2 regions of the Sphaerisporangium sp. NPDC049003 genome follow, and region 2 is predicted to be linked to the other one. Evidence: riboswitches for the same ligand, from Rfam matches in the RefSeq annotation. Region 2 holds a riboswitch; the other holds the start of a gene.
The links. Region 2 has a riboswitch for cobalamin ahead of cobN (cobaltochelatase subunit CobN). Riboswitches for the same ligand answer to the same signal wherever they lie in the genome.
Positions count from the first base shown of each region.

Region 1 (7,560 bases), on a different contig from region 2:
TTGTCGAACACGAGGAAGGCTTGTATGGAAGCCATCCGTTCACACAAGCCCGCGTCGCCATAGTAGAGGCGATCGCCATCCTGACTCAGCGAGAGGAATTGGCCGAGATAGTGGGGCCTGCCGGACCTAGACTCGTTGCTGCTGAATTGCACCCTAGTATCTGGAACGCTGCCGCGAAGCTGTGGGACGACGGTCATATCCGCCCAGCGGTCCAGAGCGCCGCGACGGCACTCGAAGGACTCTTGCAGGGCATAGCTGGGCCCGGGTTATCGGGTGAAAATCTCGCCAGCCTATTCTCAACCAATGATCCCGTGAAAGGATCGCCCCGCCTTCGAATTCGCGATGTCGACCCAGCATCGAAGACGTGGAAGTCAGCGCATGAAGGTGCCGTCGCGATGGTTCGCGGCGCGTTCATGGGCGTGCGCAACCTCGTGTCCCATCCAGGTTGGCCCGACCCGAGTTCTCGTGAGGCCATTGAGATGCTGGCAGTGCTGAGCTATGTCGCGCACCTCGTTGAACGGTCCGATGTGGTGGAGTCCCCGTGAGCGCCTCGATCTGGTCGGGAATCTCGGCGATACGGCTTGGGCGTGACGGAAGCATCTTGGTCAGCTTCACGGACGGACAGGACGTACATTCATCGCTGGGGCACGACCAGTTTGGACCCACAAGTGCGATAGCGTCCTCGACCTTGCTTCCGCAGTCATGGGAGCTGAAACTCCAAACCACGCGCGGGCACGACATCGTTGTAGCTCTACCGCAGCCCACAGATTTCGCTCCTGTGCGTGGGCGGCCAACAATCTATCTCGATCAAAACCACTGGAGCACACTCACCAATACGATCCACCAGCCGGACCGTGTCGAGAATGAACACGAGCGCAGCGCCTCAGCACAGCTCATCGAGCTCGCGAAAGCTCACAAGGTGGTCTTACCCATGTCTGCGGCGCATCTGGCAGAGACAGCCAAACAGGTCGACCGGGAACAGCGCTACCAGCGAGCACTCACAATCCTCCAGCTCTCGGGCGGCTGGCAACTACGCGATCCACTCGACCTGCGCCGGTTTGAACTGCGGCAAGCATTGACGATCCGCTACCGCCAACGCTGCCTCCTCCCACCTGCGGCTATCACGCTCGAACCGGGTGCCGTCCACTCGGGCCGAGACAGCATGCTCCCCCGTGTTGACCCTGGTCTACCGCCACATGCGCAATGGGCCGTTCATGCCATCCAATGCATCAGCGGAATCATCGACGCGATCCTCGACGCCGGACATGTCCCAATGGCTCCCGCTCCTGGATGGGCAGCCAGCCTTCAGCAGTTCGCGGAGTTCCTACGGGATAACCCGACCGGTAAGGAGATGAAGCGCAGGCGGACTCACGCGAAGTTCCTTGCTGACCTGGGACGAGAACTTCCTGAAGAGGCACATCGCGCTGGCATCACACCGGACGAAATGTCCGATTGGGCCCTCAACCACAGCGAAGAAGGCCTACCCTCCATGCCAACGCTGGGCCTTTTTCGGGAGGTTCTCCACGAGAAGCTCTCTGATGGACAGCTACACTGGGCAGAAAATGATCTTGTCGACATGATGTACCTGACCGCAGCCGCCGGCTACTGCGACTACGTCGTGGGTGAGCGCGCACACGCTGCCCACACCGCGAACGCGTCGCGACGATTGGGCAGAGCGGACAAGCTTTACCGCAACATTCGCTCGCTCATTGAAGAGCTCTGAGTTGCGTTGCCTTTCAACCTTCGATCCCCGCATCAGTGCAGTTCGCCAGCGAGGCCGGCCTTCTTGACTAGGCGGCCCCAGCGGGGGCTGCGGGCGAAGACCCGGGCGATGGCGACACCGCTGGGTAGATCACCGTCCGCCTGACGGTTCTGCTGCGCCCACCGCCAGGCCTCTCGCTGCAGCAGTCGGCCGTTTCCGGTCGGCTCAGCGGAGACGGTGTCCTCCTCCTGATCTTCTTGTAGCTCGACGGGGTCGGCTTCTGCATCGGCGGGAGGGTCAGGGCTGATGACAGCCAGCTCTTGAGCTTCGGCCCGTCCTCCCGCAGAGCGGCGGATCTGGGACATCAGAAGCTCGTAGCTGCCGATCAGAGCCAGCGAGGGCCAGGCGGCGATGAGGCGGCCGATCAGGCTGGGTTCGGCTACGGCGACGTTCGCGCCGAGGCTGGCGAGACTGCCGACCACGAGGAGGCTCCACGCCAGGAGGCCGCCGCAGGAGCCGTAGCGGTTGGCCAGGAGGATGGACATCGAGGCGACGACGATCAGGCCGTCGACGGCGAGTGGGATCAGCACTGCGGCCAAGTGATCCTCACCGTGGCGTAGGCAGAGTTCGTGCATGTGCCTGAACGACACGACCGCCGCGATCAGCGCCAGTAGTGCGACACCTGCGATCGTCGTACGCCGGATGCGGCGCACAGCCAGGGAGAGATCGGTTTCCACAACCGCTCACCTCTGGCCGAGCAGGAAGCGGGTGGTGAGAGCGAAGGGATGTGCAATTGGTTCGTCTCCCCCCTCGGACACGTACCCTTCGCGCATGTGGAGGTCCGGTTGCGACTGGGCCTCCACTAGCTGTTTCTCGGGGTAGTAGGTCAGCCGCAGGCCGATCTCCGCGTCGACCTGAGCCTTGTCGTTCGGATCCGCCTCCGCCAGAACCTGAACGTGGTCCTCGATCGCGGTCACCATGGCATCGATCTCCTCGTGTCATCCGACGCCCGCCGCTCACTTGGCGTAGCTGCGCCTGAGCGGCTACCTGCTGGACCTGGGTCTCGGCCATCCACTGAGCGACCAGGGCGGGATCCGCGCCCGCGTTCCACAACATCGTCACCAAGTCGGCGCGGATCGGCATGGCGCCACACCCCGACCACCCCCATTCGCGGCGACCGACCCGGTCCCGGCACGTCGAGCACTCGCCCGAGCCGCTGCGGCACTCTAGACTCGGGGGTGCAGTCGGTTCGCCCTGCCCGCCAGGCAGGAGCGTCGTAAGAGGGAACCCGGTGTGAATCCGGGACTGCCCCGCAGCGGTGAGTGGGAACGACCGCCGTCACACGCACTGGATCCGATCCAAGGACCCGGGAAGCGACGGCCAGTAGGCACGAGATGGGCGCCCACGAGTCCGAAGACCTGCCACTGCCCGCGCGCGACCGCGCGCGGTGACGTTCGACGGCCTCGTGGGAGGGCCGGCGTGACGACGCGGACCTGACCGTGGGTCCGCACCATCTGCCGTGCCTTCGCCCCGGGGTTCCGTCGAGGTCTCCGTGACTCGCGAAGGAGAGTTTCATGGCCGAGAGTTCCCCTGCGCCCACCGCGCTGGCCACCGTGTACGGCTACCCACGCCAAGGACCGGGCCGCGAACTGAAGAAGGCCGTCGAAGGCTACTGGGCCGGCCGCACCACCGACGCCGAACTGCTCGACGTCGCCGCCGGGCTGCGCCGCGACAACTGGCGCCGCTTGGCCGAGGCGGGGATCGACGAGGTCCCGACCGGCGACTTCTCTCTGTACGACCACGTGCTGGACACCACGGTCATGGTCGGCGCGATCCCGCCGCGGCATCGCGCCGCCGTGCGGGCCGACCCGCTGGACGGCTATTTCGCGATGGCGCGCGGTACTCAGGACGTCGCGCCGCTGGAGATGACCAAGTGGTTCGACACCAACTACCACTACCTGGTCCCCGAGCTCGGCCCGGACACCGTCTTCGCGGCCGACCCCTCCAAGCCTGTGAGCGAGTTGCGTGAGGCTCTGGCACTGGGACACAACCCGCGGCCAGTCCTGGTCGGCCCGGTGACCTACCTGCTGCTGGCCAAGCCGGCGCCGGACGCCCCAGCGGACTTCGACCCGCTCACCCTGCTCGACCGGCTGCTGCCCGTGTACGCCGAGATCCTCGCGGCACTGCACGAAGCGGGCGCCCGCTGGGTGCAACTCGACGAACCCACCCTGGTCCAGGACCAGCCGCAGGCCGTCCTGGACGCCGTCGCCGGCTGCTACCAGCGGCTGGGCTCACTCACCGAGCGCCCGAAGATCCTGGTCGCCGGCTATTTCGACCACCTCGGGGAAGCCCTGTCTGTGCTGGCCCATGCGCCGATCGAGGGTCTGGGGCTCGACCTCACCGGCCCGGCCGCCGCCAACCTGAACGACCTGGCGGCCGCCGGCGGGCTGCCGGGCAAGCGTCTGATCGCGGGCGTCGTGGACGGCCGCAACATCTGGATCAACGACCTGGAGAAGTCGCTGAGCACCCTGGCGACCCTTCTCGGACTGGCCGGGCAGGTGGACGTCGCCGCGTCCTGCTCGCTCCTGCACGTCCCGCTGGACGCCGCCGCCGAGACGGAGATCGATCCTGAGATCCGGCCATGGCTGGCCTTCGCCCGGCAGAAGACCGCCGAGATCGTCGCCCTCGCCCGCGGTCTGAACCGCGGTGTCCGCGCCATCTCTGACGACCTCACCGACAACCGCGAAGCCCTGGAGTCCCGCAGGACGTCCGCGCTCACCCGCGACCCGGCGATCCGCGAACGCGCGGCTGCGGTGACCGGGCAGGACACCAGGCGGGCTGAACCCTACGCGGAACGGGCGCGAGCCCAGCGCAACCATCTGGACCTGCCGCTGGTGCCCACGACCACCATCGGTTCGTTCCCCCAGACCGCCGAGTTGCGCGCCGCCCGCGCCGACCTGCGCGCCGGGCGCATCGACCAGTATGCCTACGACGAGCGCATGGCCGTTGAGATTCGGGAGATCCTCGCCTTCCAGGAGGAGAGCGGCCTGGACGTGCTCGTGCACGGCGAGCCCGAGCGCAACGACATGGTGCAGTACTTCGCCGAGCAACTCGACGGATACATCGCCACCCAGCAGGGGTGGGTCCAGTCCTACGGGTCCAGGTACGTCCGACCGCCGATCCTGGCCGGCGACATCTCCCGCCCACACCCGATGACCCTGCGCTGGACCACCTACGCCCAGTCCCAGACCAGCCGCCCAGTGAAGGGCATGCTCACCGGCCCGGTCACCATGCTGGCCTGGTCGTTCGTCCGCGACGACCAGCCGCTCGGCGAGACCGCCCGGCAGGTCGCGCTCGCCCTGCGCGACGAAGTCGCCGACCTGGAAGCCGCCGGCACCGCCGTCATCCAGGTGGACGAACCTGCGCTCCGTGAAACGCTGCCCCTGCGCGCCGCGGACCGCCCCGCCTACCTCGCCTGGGCCACCGAGGCGTTCCGCCTGGCCACCGCCGGGGCGCGGCCGCGGACCCAGATCCACACCCACATGTGCTACGCCGAGTTCGGCGAGATCATCGCCGCGATCGACGACATGGACGCCGACGTCATCAGCCTCGAAGCCGCCCGCTCCCACATGCAGGTGGCCGAGGAACTCGCCCAGGCCGGCTACCCCCGCGAGGTCGGGCCCGGCGTCTACGACATCCACTCCCCCCGAGTCCCCGGCGTCGAGGAGGTGGCTTCTTTGCTGCGCAAGGGGCTGTCCGCCATCCCCGCCGACCGGCTGTGGGCCAACCCCGACTGCGGCCTGAAGACCCGCGCCTGGCCCGAGACCCGCGACTCCCTGGAAAACCTCGTCACCGCTGCCAAGCAGATCCGCACCGAGATCACTTCCTCCTCCGCCTGACCGTCTGTTTTCGGGGCCGGACACCCTCCGGCCCCGATACGGCGGCTCATGAAGGAGAGCGGATGATCAGCGAGAGGGCTCCATGCACCGCTGCCTCCGCTGGCGCGCCACGGTGGATCGCTGAGTGCCGCCGCGACGGGCACATGAGCCCTGCTCGCGCTGTTCGGCCGGGCCGGTGACGGTCGGCGGCGCGTCCGGGCGCGCTCAGGCGCCGACGCGGTAGGGGCGCATCATCTCGTTGTCCTCGTGTTCCAGCAGGTGGCAGTGCCAGACGAAGAGACCGGCCCTGTCGAACGTCGCCTTGATCCGGGTGATCTGGTGCGGGTAGGCGATCACCGTGTCCTTGAACCCCCGTTCCCATGGTTCGGGGGGCCGGGCGGCGCCGTTGAAGGACCGGCGGTCGAGGACGTGGAACAGGACCTCGTGCACGTGGATGGGATGGGCGTCCGGGGTGAAGTTGTGGATCTCCCAGATCTCAGTGGCGCCTAGGGCGGGATTCTCGGTGACCGGGTCGGACCACATCCTGGCTTTCCTGCCTCCGTCCAGGGTGCCGAGCAGCACCGCCGTCGGGCCGGCGCCGTGGACGACCGCCGAGTCCTGTTCCAGCAGGGCGACCTTGCGCGTCCTGCTCTCCTGGCCGATCCGCGTGAGGGACGGCAGGGTGAGCTGGTCGGGCGGCACGCTGCGGTCCTGTCCCGCCAAGGGCCGTACGACGAACTTCATCACCTGGCCGGTGGTGGCGGGGTCCGCCGGCGGGGTGTGGCCGTCTCCGGGGAAGGCCGTGTCCGGGGCCTCGTTGATCAGGTAGAGGGCCGTGCCGGGCCGCAGGCCGGTGAAGTCGACGATCACGTCGGCCCGTTCGGCCGGGGCGAGCAGGATGCGGCCGAGTCGCACGGGCTCGGGCAGGAAGCCTCCATCGGACCCGATGTGCCACACGGGCAGGGCCGCCGGCACGGGACGCCTCGCCATCGGGTCGGTCACGATCTTCAGGTCGAGGACCCGGCCGTTGCAGCCGTTGAGGAACCGGAACCGGAAGCGGCGGGGCTCGACCTCCAGGTAAGGCCAGGTGCGGCCGTTGACCATCATCGCCGTGCCGAAGAATTCCGGGTTCCAGATGGGGGGCAGGTCGCTCCTTGGGATGTACGGCCCGGCGAACCGGTCGAAGAAGGCGCGGCTTCCCGGGTAGAACAGCGAGCCGTCGGAGGCGAAGGACCGATCCTGGATGACGATCGGGATCTCGTGGTACGGGCCGCGTCCGTCGTCGCCGGCCGAAGGCGCGGGGCCGGGCAGGACGCCGGGGGGCAGGTCGGCGGGACCACCGCGCAGCAGGTAGAACCCGGCCAGCCCGGCGTAGGTGTTGAGCCGGGTGATCCCCAGCGAGTGATCGTGGTACCACATCGTGGCGGCCCGCTGCTGGTTGCCGTAATGGAACTCCGCCGAGCCCGGACTCCAGGACACGCCGTGCGTACGGGCGTACATGGCGCGGAACCTCGCGTACAGGGAGCCCTCGGTCGCCGATCCGGCGGGGAGGTCCCTGGCCCGCGGCAGGTACCACGCCTCGCGGGGAAACCGTCGCTGTGGTCGGCGCTGTGCCCGCCGTGCAGGTGGGTGACCAGCGGGACGGGCCCGCGATACCGGTTCGGTGTGGAGGTGAACCGGGGACGCGAATCCCGTCCGGACGGGCCGTCCGTGGGGTTGGCCCAGTGCAGAGTGGGATCCACCGGCAGCAGGTGCGGCAGATACCCGCCGCTCTCGTCGACCAGTTCGTTCACCCAGCGCACTCGTACCGGACGATCGGCCACCGCCTCCAGGGTGAACCCCGGGCTGCTGAACGTCCCCGGGTCCTGGACCGCCCCGTACCCCCACACCGTCGTGGGAGGGTCGCCCGGCGGCAGGATCTGCCGGCGGATCTGGCGGACGGCGATCACATAGCGGTCGATCGGCTCGCCCCGCGCCGAG
Region 1 is NZ_JBICTU010000036.1:56,599-64,158, forward strand. Features, by position in the region: gene ACGFIV_RS31360 (TIGR02391 family protein) at 1-545, shown strand, start outside; gene ACGFIV_RS31365 (hypothetical protein) at 542-1,723, shown strand; gene ACGFIV_RS31370 (DUF2637 domain-containing protein) at 1,756-2,439, opposite strand; gene ACGFIV_RS31375 (hypothetical protein) at 2,446-2,682, opposite strand; cobalamin riboswitch at 2,980-3,122, shown strand; gene metE (5-methyltetrahydropteroyltriglutamate--homocysteine S-methyltransferase) at 3,277-5,601, shown strand; gene ACGFIV_RS31385 (multicopper oxidase family protein) at 5,806-7,080, opposite strand.
Region 1: it holds a riboswitch for cobalamin, as region 2 does, so the genes downstream of both, metE (5-methyltetrahydropteroyltriglutamate--homocysteine S-methyltransferase) here and cobN (cobaltochelatase subunit CobN) in region 2, are expected to answer to the same signal.

Region 2 (7,560 bases):
TGGGGGAACGCGTCGCGGAAGAAGCCGCTGATCCTGACGGTGACGTCCACGCGGGGGCGGCCCAGCTCCTCGTGGGGGATCGGCGCGAGGCCGGTGACCCGGCGGGACGCCTCGTCCCACACCGGTCGTACGCCGAGGAGCGCGAGCACCTCGGCCACGTCGTCACCGGAGGTGCGCATGGCGCTGGTCCCCCAGATCGACAGGCCCACCGAGCGCGGCCAGTCGCCGGTGTCGGCGCGGTAGCGTGCGAGCAGCGAGTCGGCCATGGCCTGCCCCGTCTCCCAGGCAAGGCGGCTCGGCACGGCCTTGGGGTCGACCGAGTAGAAGTTCCGGCCGGTGGGCAGCACGTTGATCAGCCCGCGCAGCGGCGACCCGCTCGGCCCCGCCGGCACGTACCCTCCGTCGAGCGCGTGCAGCACGGCGCCGATCTCGTCGCTGGTCCTCGCCAGCCGCGGAACGATCTCGGTGGCCGCGAAGCGCAGGATCCGCCCGGCCATCGGCGGTACGGCCACCCCCGCCGCCTCCCCGGCCACCGGCGGTACGGCCGCGCAGACCTCCTCCACCGCGCCGGGATCCCAGCCGCGCTCCTCCATGCCGTGGACGAGCGCCGCCGCGACCGTCTCGGCCCGGTCGGTGTCGGCCCGCGCGGCGCTGCCGTCCTCCGCCAGGCCGAGGGCCTCGCGCAGCCCGGGTAGCGCCTCGGCCCCGGCCCACATCTGCCGGGCGCGCAGCATCGCCAGCACGAGGTCCTCGCGGGCCCGGCCCACGGGCGCCTGACCCAGCACGTGCAGGCCGTCGCGGATCTGCACGTCCTTGACCTCGCACAGCCAGCCGTCGACGTGCAGCAGGAAGTCGTCGAACTCCGCGTCGTGCGGCCTGTCGTCCAGCCCGAGATCGTGGTCGAGCCGGGCGGCCTGGATGAGGGTCCAGATCTGGGCGCGGATCGCGGGGAGCTTGGCGGGGTCCATCGCGGCGATGGAGGCGTGCTCGTCGAGGAGCTGCTCCAGACGCGCCATGTCGCCGTAGGTGTCGGCGCGGGCCATGGGCGGCACCAGGTGGTCGACCAGGGTGGCGTGGGCGCGGCGCTTGGCCTGGGTCCCCTCGCCGGGGTCGTTCACGAGGAACGGGTAGATCAGCGGCAGGTCGCCGAGCGCGGCGTCCGGCCCGCAGGAGGCGGACATCCCGGCGGACTTGCCCGGCAGCCACTCCAGGTTGCCGTGCTTGCCGACGTGTACCACCGCGTGCGCGCCGAACCCGTCCTGGAGCCAGCGGTAGGCGGCCAGGTAGTGGTGGCTGGGCGGCAGGTCGGGGTCGTGGTAGATCGCGATGGGGTTCTCGCCGAACCCACGCGGCGGCTGGACCATCACCACGACGTTGCCGGCGCGCAGGGCCGCCAGCACGATCTCCCCCTCGGGGTCGCGCGAACGGTCGACGAACAGCTCGCCGGGCGGCGGTCCCCAGTGCCGCTCCATCCCCGCGCGGAGGTCCTCGGGAAGCGTGGCGTACCAGGCCCGGTAACGCGCGGCGGAGACGCGCACGGGGTTGCCGGAGAGCTGCTCCTCGGTGAGCCAGTCCTGGTCCTGGCCGCCCGCGGCGATGAGCGCGTGGACGAGCGCGTCGCCGTCCTGCCCGTCCACGCCCGGCAGGCCGCCCTCGCCCTCGGGCCCGATGTCGTACCCGCTCGCGCGCATGGCGGCCAGCAGGCGGACCACGCTGGCGGGTGTGTCCAGGCCCACGGCGTTGCCGATCCGCGCGTGCTTGGTGGGGTAGGCCGACAGCATGACCGCGATCCGCCTGTCCCCCGGGGGCACGTGCCGCAGCGCGGCGTGCCGTACGGCGATGCCGGCGACCCGGGCCGCGCGCTCGGGGTCCGCCACGTAGACGGTCAGGCCCTCCTCGTCGACCTCCTTGAAGGAGAACGGCACGGTGATGATCCGCCCGTCGAACTCCGGGATGGCCACCTGCGAGGCGGCGTCCAGCGGGGACAGCCCGTCGTCGCTCGCCGCCCAGGTCTCCCGGTCTCCCGTCAGGCACAGGCCCTGGATGATCGGAACGTCGAGCCGGGCGAGCGCCCCCACGTCCCAGGCCTCGTCGTCGCCGCCCGCCGAGGCGGTGGCCGGACGGGTGCCGCCCGCCGCCAGCACGGTGACGACCAGCGCGTCCACGCCGCCGAGAACCTCCATCAGGCCGGGCTCCGCGGTGCGCAACGACGCGCAGTACACGGGCAGCGCCCGGCCTCCGGCGTCCTCGATCGCGCCGCACAACGCCTCGACGAACCCGGTGTTCCCCGCGACATGATGAGCCCGGTAGTACAGAACCCCCACGACCGGCCGCCCCTCACCTTCGGCGCCGTCGGTCCTCTCAAGGACGCCCCAGCTTGGCGTGGGCGCGGGGGCCGCGAAGCCGTGCCCGGTGAGCAGCACGGTGTCGGACACGAACCTGTACAGCTCGGCCAGGTTGGCCGGGCCACCGTGCGCCAGATAGGCGTGCGCCTCGGCGCACACTCCACCGGGGACGGTGGACAGCTCCATCAACTCGGCGTCGGGAGCCTGCTCGCCTCCGAGCACGATGACGGGGCGGGGCCCCGCCAGCAGCATGTCCAGCCCCTCCTCCCATACCCGCCGCCCGCCGAGCAGGCGGACGACGACCAGCTCCACGTCGTCGAGCAGCGGGGAGAGGTCCTCGACGGCGAGCCGCGCCGGGTTGTCCAGGCGGTACGGGGCGCCGCTCGCGCGTGCGCTCAGCAGGTCGGTGTCGGAGGTCGACAGCAGAAGTACGGGGAGATGGCGCACGGCACATCCTCACTCGGGGTCCGCGCCCCGGGTCGTGGGTCCACACGGCCTGGAGTCTCCTGGCTTCCGGATCGACGCTCACCCCGGCCTTCCCGCCCGTTGCCGGGCCGTGGCCTTGGATGGGGTTCGCTCCCCGGTGACAGTGGCGGGACCGCGCCGGATTCACACCGGCTTCCTCCTTGTGCCGTCGCTCCCCTATCAGATCACGGAGTCCGACTTATTGCGAGAAGTCGGGTTAACATCCTCAACGTGTCTGTCGTCGACTTTCCGGAGTCCTCGTCGCGATTCCACGTCCGGAAACCCCCGGACAGGTCGCGGGTGGACGCCTGTCCCGGTGCGTTGCAGACGCATCCGGCCGCGGACGGTGCCGTCGCCCGTATCCGGGTGCCGGGTGGCGTCCTCACCGCCGCCCAGTTGCGCGAGCTGGGCGCCGCCGCCACGTCCCTCGGCTCCGGGGTGGTCGAGCTGACCTCCCGTGCCAACGTGCAGGTACGAGGGCTGAACGCCGAGGGGGAGACCGCGTTCGCCGCGAGGATGGCCGCCGCGGGGCTGCTCCCCTCCGCGACCCATGAACGTGTGCGGAACATCCTGGCCTCCCCCATGGCCGGGCTCGACGGTCGCGGCCTGATCGAGGTGGCACCGCTCGTACGCGAACTGGACGAGGCGCTGTGCTCCCGCCCGGCCCTCGCGGGACTGCCCGGCCGGTTCCTGTTCGCCCTGGACGACGGCAGAGGCGACCTGCCCGCCCTCAAGGCCGACCTCACCTTCGTCCCGATCCCCGCGCCGGCCGGCGGAGAGCCGGTCGAGGGGGCGCTCCTCCTGGCGGGAGAGGACCACGGAGTACGCCTCGCCCCGACACAGGCGGTATCCGCGATGATGGCGGCGGCCGAGGCCTTCCTCGCCGAACGAACCGCCCAGAACTCGACGGCCTGGCGCATGGCCGAACTCGACGACGGCCCGGCGAGGATCGCCACCCACCTCGGCGGCTCCGCCCGCGTCGGGACGCCCGCCCACGCCGACGGCCCCACCGGGTCCGGGGAGCACGACCCCGTGCCGGTGGTCTCCCCGGACGTGCCGTCATCGCCGCCGCTCGGCCTGGTACACCGGCCCGCGCGGGGGGCCGTACCCGGGCCCGGGGAGAGGGCCGTCCCCCGGGTCGCGCTCGTCGTCATGCCGCCGCTCGGCCGGCTGACCGGCGCCCAGGCGCGAGCACTGGCGACGGCGGCGCAGGCGGGCGACGGCGAGATCCGGCTGACGCCATGGCGTGGCGCCGTCGTGCCCGGCGTCAGCGGAGCGGACGCGGAGTCATGGCTGTCCAGGCTCGCGGCCACCGGCCTGGTCACCGATCCCGCCTCCCCGTGGACCGGGGTCACGGCCTGCACCGGACGACCCGGCTGCGCGAAGTCACTCTCCGATGTCCAGGCGGACGCCGCGTCGATCGCGCACATCCAGGCGACCACCGCCCGCGCGCCGGGCGCCGGTGTGCTTCGCGTGCACTGGGCCGGGTGCGAGCGCCGGTGCGGACGGCCCGCCGGGCAGGCCGTACTCGTGGTGGCCACCGGCGACGGCTACCGTGTCGACGCCGGCGGCCGGAGCCTGCACTGCGAGGACATCGAGGAGACGACGGCCGCGGTCACCGCGGCCCGCCAGGTGGCCGGCACGTCCAGACGGTCCGGGGCGTGATGGAGGGATCCGGGTTCGTGTCCGTGGACAGGGGCGTCTGGTGAGGTCAGGCGTGCTCGTTCTCGGGGGGACGGGTGAGGCGCGGGCGCTGGCGGCGGCGCTGGCGGCCCGTCCCGAGGTCCGCGTGATCTCCTCGCTCGCGGGCCGTGTGACCGATCCCCGCCTTCCTGAGGGCGAGGTGCGCGTCGGGGGGTTCGGCGGGCCAGAACGCCTGGCCGACTGGCTGCGCGAGCAGGGCATCAGGGCCGTGGTTGACGCCACCCACCCGTTCGCCGAACGGATCACCGCCTCGGCCGTACGCGCAACCGCGGCGGCGGAGGTCCCCCTGCTCGTGCTGCGTCGGCCAGGATGGCGGCAGGAGGCCGCAGACGACTGGCACTGGACGTCGTCCCTGCCGGAAGCCGCCGCGTCGCTGCCAGGGCTCGGAAGGCGGGTCTTCCTCACCACCGGACGCCAGGGCCTGCCGGTCTTCGCCGGCCTGGACGACCTGTGGTTCCTGATCCGCACGGTCGACCCACCCGATCCGCCGCTTCCTCGCCACTGCCGCCTCCTGCGCGACCGGGGTCCGTACACGCTGGACGGCGAGCGGGCGCTGATGCGCCGGCACCGCGTCGACGTGCTGGTCACCAAGGACAGCGGCGGAACGATGACCATGGCCAAGCTGTCGGCCGCACGCGAACTCGGCCTCCCCGTCGTCGTCGTACGCCGCCCGCCCCTCCCCCGGATCCCCGCTGTGGAGACCACGGAAGAGGCCCTCACCTGGCTCCATGGCCTCGTGAGTCGCTGGGCTCCGGGGCGGGCCGCGCCGTTCAGGCGGGGTAGCGGCGGGGGGTGAAGACGACGGGGCGGCCGTTCCGGTACACCGTGCGGGTCGTCGAGGAGCCGATGACCAGCAGGCAGCGCATGTCGACGCCGGCCGGGTCCAGCTTGGCGAGGGTGGTGACGCGCAGGCTCTCCGCAGGGCCGCCGACGTCCCGCCCGACGACCACGGGCGTGTCCGGGGCGCGGTGCTCCAGCAGGAGGTCCCGCGCCGCGGCCACCTGCCACGTACGGCTGCGCGACGCCGGGTTGTAGATCGCCAGCACCAGGTCGGCGCGTGCCGCGGCCGTGACGCGCCCGGCGATGACGTCCCACGGCTTGAGCTGGTCGGACAGGGAGAGCACGCAGTAGTCGTGACCGAGTGGAGCACCGGCCCGAGCGGCCACCGCGTGCGCGGCCGTCAGGCCCGGCACCACGCGCACCGGCACCCCGGCGAACCTCGGCTCGCACGCCACCTCCAGCACGGCGGCTGCCATCGCGAACACTCCGGGGTCACCCGAGGAGACCACCGCGACGCGGGAGCCCGCCTTCGCCAGCTCCAGCGCGTGCGCCGCCCGCTCGGCCTCGACGCGGTTGTCGGTCGGGTGCCGGCGCTGGCGGGGGTTGGGAGCCACCCGGTCCAGGTAGGGGCCGTAACCGACGAGCTCGTCGGCGGTCGCCAGAGCGTCCTGGGCCTCCGGAGTCAGCCAGTGGCGGCCCGCAGGGCCGAGCCCCACCACGACGACTTCCCCGAGGCCGCCCCCCGGCCCGGCCGTCCTGGGCATCGGGGACAGCGTGTCCGTGCGGCCCGCGCCCGGACCGGCGGGCACCGGCGACGGGGTGTCCATCCGGCTGGGCAGGATGGCCAGGGAGAAGTACGGCACCTCACCGGGGTCGACCCGCGCGAGCGGGGCTATCCGCTGCCCGCCGGTGGTCGCCCGCTCGACGTACCAGGCCTCGTCCAGGCGGCCGGCCCGCGCGAGCGCCTCGCGTACGGAGGTGAAGGTGCGGCCCAGCTTGAGGATCGCCGCCGAGTCGGCGGTGGCCAGCCGTGCCGCGAGCTCCTCCGATGGCAGCGTGCCCGGGAGGATGGTCAGGGTCTCCTCGCGCTCGACCAGCGGACGGCCCAGTACGGCCGACGCGGCGCTCACCGAGGTCACTCCGGGGACCACCTCGGTCGGGTAGCGGTGCGCGAGCCGCTTGTGGAGGTGCATGTAGGAGCCGTAGAAGAGCGGGTCGCCCTCGCACAGCACGACCACGTCGCGCCCGGCGTCGAGATGCGCGGCCAGGCGCTCGGCGCAGGTCACGTAGAACGCGTCGATCGCGCCCCGGTAGCCGCCCGGGTGGTCGGTGGTCTCGGTGGTGACGGGGTAGACCAGCGCCTCCTCGATCTGGTCGCCGCGAAGGTAGGGCTCGGCCACCGTGCGGGCGATGCTCCGCCCGTGCCGGGCGCTGTGGTAGGCGATCACGTCGGCCTGGCGGACCAGGCGCGCGGCCTTCACCGTCACCAGCTCCGGATCACCGGGCCCGAGCCCCACCCCCCACAAACGTCCGAGAGCCCGCTCCCCACCCTGAGCTCCCCCGGACCCCTCGGCACGCCCCGTGCCCCCGGCATCGTCGTCCATGCTGTCGCTCATTCCTCCTCGCTCGCGATCGCGTTGACGGCCGCGGCGGCCAGCGCGCTCCCACCCCGGCGGCCGTTTACCACCAGGTAGTCGAGGCCGTCGCCGTACGCGGCGAGGGCCTGCTTGGACTCGGCGGCGCCGATGAACCCGACCGGGACGCCGAGCACGGCGGCCGGCCTGCCCGCCCCCTGCCGGACCAGCTCCAGCAGCCGGAACAGCGCGGTGGGCGCGTTGCCGACGGCCACCACGGCGCCGTCCAGCCGGTCCCGCCACAGCTCCAGCGCCGCCGCGCTGCGCGTGGTGCCGAGCCGGCGCGCCAGGTCCGGCACCCGGGCGTCTCCCAGCGTGCAGAGCACGTCGTTCCCGGCGGGAAGGCGGGCGCGCGTCACGCCGGACGCCACCATGTTCGCGTCGCACAGCACCGGCGCCCCGGCACGCAGGGCCGTACGGGCGGCGGACACCACGCCGGGCGACCAGGCGAGGTCGGTGGTCAGGTCCACCATGCCGCAGGCGTGGATCATCCGGACGGCCACTCGCGCGACGTCGTCCGGCAGACCCGTGAGTTCGGCCTCCGCGCGGATGGTGGCGAAAGACCGGCGGTAGATCTCCGCCCCGTCTCGGATGTAGTCGATCACGATCTCCTTCTGATCTCCGCGCACCGC
Region 2 is NZ_JBICTU010000006.1:238,062-245,621, reverse strand. Features, by position in the region: gene cobN (cobaltochelatase subunit CobN) at 1-2,792, opposite strand, end outside; cobalamin riboswitch at 2,826-3,023, opposite strand; gene cobG (precorrin-3B synthase) at 3,042-4,475, shown strand; gene ACGFIV_RS09115 (cobalt-precorrin-6A reductase) at 4,528-5,310, shown strand; gene ACGFIV_RS09110 (precorrin-2 C(20)-methyltransferase) at 5,285-6,910, opposite strand; gene ACGFIV_RS09105 (precorrin-8X methylmutase) at 6,907-7,533, opposite strand; gene cobM (precorrin-4 C(11)-methyltransferase) at 7,560-7,560, opposite strand, start outside.